2 linked regions of the Labrenzia sp. PHM005 genome follow. The protein of the gene in region 2 binds, or shares a complex with, the protein of the main gene of each other region. Links are inferred from orthologs where the notes say so. Each region holds a gene or a part of one and is shown on either strand. Other genes may lie near its edges.

Evidence for each region.
Region 1: the proteins of accC (region 2) and accD are in contact, whole or in part, in a solved structure (PDB 8UXZ), measured with the Escherichia coli proteins. The link is inferred for Labrenzia sp. PHM005 from one-to-one orthologs.

Annotation. Positions count from the first base shown.
Region 1 is NZ_CP041191.1:907,314-910,589, forward strand. The notes cover bases 326-3,276. They hold accD (acetyl-CoA carboxylase, carboxyltransferase subunit beta), read left to right. Parts: upstream 326-1,296; coding sequence 1,297-2,256; downstream 2,257-3,276. Other genes in these bases: trpA (tryptophan synthase subunit alpha), read left to right, coding at 326-1,115; FJ695_RS03895 (folylpolyglutamate synthase/dihydrofolate synthase family protein), read left to right, coding at 2,396-3,276. In the rest of the region: FJ695_RS27945 (hypothetical protein), read left to right, coding at 1-113; more of trpA, read left to right, coding at 282-325.
Region 2 is NZ_CP041191.1:3,480,814-3,483,976, forward strand. Bases 4-2,841 are described here. They hold accC (acetyl-CoA carboxylase biotin carboxylase subunit), read right to left. Parts: upstream 2,177-2,841; coding sequence 830-2,176; downstream 4-829. Other genes in these bases: FJ695_RS15790 (hypothetical protein), read left to right, coding at 4-786; accB (acetyl-CoA carboxylase biotin carboxyl carrier protein), read right to left, coding at 2,192-2,677. In the rest of the region: more of FJ695_RS15790, read left to right, coding at 1-3; FJ695_RS15805 (DsbA family protein), read right to left, coding at 2,968-3,163. UniProt on the Escherichia coli protein: This protein is a component of the acetyl coenzyme A carboxylase complex; first, biotin carboxylase catalyzes the carboxylation of the carrier protein and then the transcarboxylase transfers the carboxyl group to form malonyl-CoA.

The sequences.
Region 1 (3,276 bases), 2.6 Mb from region 2 along the record:
CAGCTGATTATGATCGCTTACGCCAAATGAGCCCGGAATGCCTGTCGCGTATGGGTGTGGAGCGCAACGATATCGCAACCCATCTCTACAACAAGTACTTCGGCAACCGCTGATCCGATAGGACTGCGCGAAACGCCCGAAATTGCCGCGACGTCGACAATATGCAGCTTCTGAAAGCCATATCGGCAGTTCTTTGATTGACATCCCCTTGCCCGCTCCCCTACATCGCTTGGATGTTTTGCAGACGGACCCGTCTGCTGTATGGGCAAGAGGACAGCTGAATGACGGAAACGCGTATCGATCGCCGGTTTAAAGCCTGTGCCGAAGCGGGCCGCCCCGCATTGGTCACCTTTATTACAGCTGGCGACCCGGACCTTGAGACGTCACAAGCGATCTTGAATGCCCTCCCGGCCGCCGGTGCCGATGTGATAGAACTGGGCATGCCGTTCTCCGACCCAATGGCTGAAGGTATTCCGATCCAGCTCGCCAACCAGCGTGCGCTCGCCGCCGGGCACACAATGGATAAAACGCTGGACATGGTCCGCGCGTTTCGTAAACAAGATCAAGACACGCCGATCATTCTGATGGGCTACTACAATCCGATCTATGTTCGTGATCCGGTGAAATTCGTTCAGGTCGCCAAGGACGCCGGTGTTGACGGCTTCATTATTGTCGACGTGCCTGCTGAAGCGGATGACGAGTTCTGCATTCCAGCTCTGGACGCCGGACTGAACTTCATTCGTCTGGCAACCCCCACCACCGATGACAAGCGCCTGCCGGCCGTTCTGGCCAATACCTCCGGTTTCGTCTATTACGTCTCCGTGACCGGTATTACGGGCGCAAAAATCGCTGATACGGGCCGCGTTACGGCCGCTGTCAACCGGATTAAGGGTCATACGGATCTGCCGGTTGCGGTCGGATTTGGCGTCAAAACCGCAGAACAGGCTGCAGACATCGGCAAGGACGCGGACGGCGTCGTGGTCGGTTCTGTTCTTGTAAATGCAGTCAAGGACAGCCTGGATGCTAACGGAAAGGCAACGGACCGGACCGTAAAAGCGGTCGCCGATGTGGTTGCTGACCTGGCTTCTGGGTGTGCGCGGGCCCGCGCGGCCTAAAGCTAGATCAGCGGCTTTTCAGGTTGAATCGCTTGAACAGCCAAAAGCTGATCGATTTTAAGGTGGTAGAGCATCTTGTCTGCGTTCGCCTGAACACAGGATGCTCTAGGCCTTAAAAATGTACCTTTTCCAGCGGACACAGTCCGTTGTTGTGTAACTTTAGTAGACGGACGCGTTTGACGTGAACTGGATCAACTCAATTGTGCGCCCCAAGATCAGTGGTCTTTGGAAGAAGCGCGAAGTTCCGGAAAACCTCTGGATCAAATGCCCTGAAACGGGCGAAATGGTGTTTCACCGGGATCTCGAGGCCAATCTTTGGGTCATTCCAAGTTCTGGCCACCATATGCGTATGCCGGCACGCAAACGGTTGGACTCCTTCTTTGATGAAGGCAACTACACGCGCCTCGAAACACCGGATGTTACCGCCGATCCGCTCAAGTTCCGCGACAGCAAACGCTATACCGACCGGTTGAAGGATGCCCGTTCCAAAACCGGCGAAGAAGAAGCCATTCATGTAGCGCAAGGCAAAGTCAACGGTATGGACCTGACCGTTGCCATTCAGGATTTCGCCTTTGTCGGTGGATCTTTGGGCATGGCCGTTGGCGAAGCCATCCTTTCCGGAATGATGAAGGCGGTTGAAGACAAAACACCTTTTGTGATGTTCGCAGCTTCCGGCGGTGCGCGCATGCAGGAGGGGATCTTGTCGTTGATGCAGATGCCGCGCACCACAGCTGGTATCCAGATGTTGCGCGAAGCCGGCCTGCCATACATCGTGGTTCTGACCAACCCGACAACCGGGGGTGTCTCAGCATCTTATGCGATGCTCGGTGATGTGCACATTGCAGAGCCGGGCGCCATGATCGGTTTTGCCGGCCGCCGCGTCATTGAACAGACCGTGCGGGAAAAGCTGCCGGACGACTTCCAGACCGCTGAGTACCTACTTGATCATGGCATGGTCGACATGGTTGTGCCGCGTCAAGAAATGAAAGACACGATTTCCCGGGTTTGCGGTATCTTGATGAAACGCGAAGTCGAATTGCCAACAGTGGCGTTGGAAGCCCCGAAGGCTGAAAACAACAACGTGGAAGAGCCGACGCAGGACACCCAAGAACCGGAAAAACAGCCTGAAGTCGCTGAATAAGTGTAAGAATCTGACTGGCTGATGTCGCTTTTCAGCCATGGTCAGTCAGATCCGGGTGCTTTTTCGATTTCGCCTGCTGCTATGTCCTGCAGATGGCAAATAGCTAAAGCACGAAGTACAGGACCCTGCGGAGGGCCCCTTGGATCAAATCACAAGAATACTCGACCGGCTGCTAGCGCTGCATCCCAAAGAGATTGATCTCTCCCTGGGACGTATGCACCGCTTGCTCGACGCGCTCGGCTCGCCCGAAAAACGCCTACCACCGGTCATTCATATCGCCGGTACCAATGGTAAAGGCTCGGTGACGGCAACGTTGCGCGCCATTCTGGAAGCCTCCGGAAAACGCTGTCATGTCTATACGTCCCCGCATCTGGTCTCTTTCAACGAGCGGATCCGCCTGGGAACAGACGGAAAATACGTTTCTGATCCAGTGCTCTTTGATGCCTTGCAACGCTGCGAAGAAGCCAACGGCGGCGAAGAAATCACCTTTTTTGAGATCACAACGGCAGCGGCATTGTTGCTCTTTGCCGAACATCCGGCCGATGTCGTCCTTCTGGAAGTTGGCCTGGGCGGACGCTTAGACGCCACTAATGTCATCAATGAGCCGTTGGTGTCGGTGATCACGCCTGTCTCCATGGATCATGAGAAATTCCTCGGTGACGATCTCACCGTGATTGCAGCCGAAAAAGCAGGCATCATCAAACCGGGGGTTCCGGTGGTATCCGCTGAACAGGATCCGGACGTGCTCAAGGTGATCGAACGCCAGGCCGCGAGAAACAAAACCCGTGTCGATGTCTTTGGTCAGGACTTTGTTTCCCAGCTGGACCAAGGACGGATGACCTTTCAAGACGAAGACGGATTGCTGGATTTGCCGCAACCGGTTCTTGGCGGAAGCCACCAGTTCGCCAATGCTGCTCTGGCGATGGCCGCACTCAAAACAACGGGGTTGCTGCCAGACGAAGATGTCATCAGCACTGGGCTTAAATCCGTCAATTGGCCTGGTAGACTGCAGCCGCTTAC
Region 2 (3,163 bases):
AATCCGCAAACAGACCAGTTGGTTGCGGCCCCTGTTGGGCTGTTCGAAACAGCCAAGAACAACGTCACGCAACAACTTCCATTGTTGGACAGCATCAAGCGGGAAGTTGACCTGTACAATCAGCGAAATGCGAACAGCTATCAGATCTTCTCCCAAGTCAATGATACCGGATTGAAGCTTCTGGTGACGGCCGGCCAGGACACCATCCGCCGGACTATCGTCAATCTTGCCTATAATCAGTTCACCGGCAAAAGCCGAACTTACATCAATAATGTGTCGATCATTTCCGCGATCCCGAAAACCGCAGAGGTTGCCAATCTATTTCAGGGACTGAAGGAAATCCGGTTTGATATACCGTTTGTGAAGAACCCGCTGACCTTTGATACAAACTTGAGCCTCGAGAGGTCGGCATCCGATACGGCCGGTAGTGTGACGATCTACCAGAACTCATCGATGCACAGCTTCAAGATCCCATCTTACAAAATCGCTGGCGTTGTCGATATCGGCAGCATGTATTCCTACAGCCGCGGAACCACAACTACGGATCAAAAACAGTCGAGTGAAACGGAAGGATATAAGAATACGATCGGCTTCACGGTCCCGGCCAATTCGTATGTCGTACGCGGCTATCCGCAGACGCAGAAATATGACGTCGCCACCGTCATAGGGCTGATCTACACCGACAACGGTGATCCAAAATTCGAAATCTCCGTGCCGAGCGGAACACCGTGTGTCGTCGCTACCAACGACAACGCATTGGCGGCAGCGATCTTGGGGTTTATCTGACTTTATTCAAGACCAAAGAAAAAGGGGCGTTGCCGCCCCTTTGTCATTTCGATTTGTCCGCCAGGTATTTCTCCAGCCAGTGAATGTCGTACTGGCCGTTGGCGATATCCTGGTTTTCAACCAGATTGCGGAACAGCGGAATGGTCGACTTGATTTCGTCGACGACAAACTCGTCGAGGCACCGGCGCAGGCGCATCATGCATTCGACGCGGTTGCGGCCGTGTACGATCAACTTGCCGATCAGGCTGTCGTAATAGGGCGGGATTTTGTAACCCTGATAAACGCCTGAATCGACGCGCACGCCCAGACCGCCCGGCGGGTGGTAATAGGTAATCGTGCCCGGTGACGGTGCGAAGGTGACCGGGTCTTCCGCGTTGATGCGGCACTCGATCGCATGACCGTCAAAGGAAATGTCATCCTGGCTCATGTCCAGGGTGCCACCAGCCGCAATCCGGATCTGTTCATTGACAAGGTCGATGCCAGTGATCATTTCCGTGACCGGGTGTTCCACCTGCAGGCGGGTGTTCATTTCGATGAAATAGAACTCGCCGTTTTCGTAGAGGAACTCAACCGTACCGACGCCGCGGTATTTCAGCTTGCGCATGGCATTGGCAACGATTTCGCCAATCTCAGCGCGCTGTTCCGGGTTGAGGCACGGGGAAGGGGCTTCTTCCAGAACTTTCTGGTGTCGGCGTTGCAAGGAACAGTCGCGCTCACCCAAGTGAACTGCATTGCCTTGACCGTCCCCCAGAACCTGGATCTCGATGTGCCGCGGCTTGCCGAGATATTTTTCCATGTAGAGGGCATCGTCGCCGAATGCGGCTTTTGCCTCGGAGCGGGCCGTAGACAGGGCCGTATCGAGATCGGCCTCGGTCAGCGCAACTTTCATGCCGCGGCCGCCGCCGCCACTTGCTGCTTTCACCAGAACCGGGAAGCCGATTTCCCGCGCAATCGCATGGGCATCGTCAGCCGCTGTCACTTCGCCATCAGATCCTGGAACCACCGGAATTCCGAGGTCCTTGGCGGTTTGTTTCGCCTGGATCTTGTCGCCCATGATCTTGATGTGATCGGAGGTTGGGCCAATGAAGACAATGTCATGAGCTTCCAGGATTTCCGCAAACCGCGCGTTTTCGGACAGGAAGCCGTAGCCCGGATGAACCGCATCCGCGCCGGTGATTTCACAGGCGGCGAGAAGCTGCGGAATGTTCAGATAGCTGTCGCGTGCGGCCGGAGGACCGATACAGACGCTTTCATCAGCCAGGCGAACATGCATGGCGTCGGCGTCCGCGGTGGAATGAACTGCGACCGTGGAAATGCCAAGCTCTTTACAAGCACGCAAGATGCGCAGGGCAATTTCGCCGCGGTTCGCGATAAGGATTTTGGAGAACATGGCCGGAACGGCTCCTTATTCGACGATAATGAGCGGTTCGCCGAATTCCACCGGCTGGGCGTCTTCCACGAGGATCTGCTTGACCGTGCCAGCTTTGGTCGCCGGGATATGGTTCATCGTTTTCATGGCTTCAATGATCAGGATCGACTGGCCTTCTGCGACTTTGTCGCCAACCTGGATGAACGGGGCTGCGCCCGGTTCTGCCGCCAGATAGGCAGTTCCAACCATCGGTGAGGTGATGGTGCCCGGATGGCTGGACGCGTCGGCGGCCGGGGCGGGAGCTGCGGTTGCAGCCGGTGCAGCAGCTGCAACTGGGGCAACCGGTGCTGGCGCTGCTGCGGGAGCTGCAACACTGACTGGGGCTGTAAACGAAATCTCACGGGCGACCCGGATACGGGTCTCGCCCTGTTCCAGTTCGATTTCGGTCAGATTGGTCTCATCAAGCAAAACGGCCAAATCGCGGATCAGCGCCGTGTCGAAACTCTTGTTATCTTTATTCATGTCTTCTGGCTCTCGTACTCGGGCCGCAAGAAGCGTTCGCTTGCAGGAAACTGATTGGCGATCTGTTCCAAGTCGCAATTTTGGCCGCGCCAACCCCAAAAGGTCAGTACGGCCAGATATTAGCTAAGCAGCAACACGCTTATTGCTCCGCCGAACTGTAAAGCGGATCTAGATACTTTGTCTGATTTCCCTACGAAACCGGACCAAGCTTCTTATAGGCATTCAAAGGGGTCAGGAAAACCCCTGAAACCGCGTCAAAACTAAAGATTTCCGGTTTCAAAGCCGCTTGATTAACAGGTTGTTTGACCACAATTCTTTAAGTCGGTCAGTTTTGCGCTGAGTTGGTCGTAGCCAACAGCTCCCATGATGACTTCCTCGCCAACGACATAGGATGGTGTTCCAGTCAGTCCAAGGCGGTTGGCGAGCGTGTAGACCTCTTCGATTGTCTGGCCTGCCACATCAGTGCTCATAGCCTCCAAAAGTGCT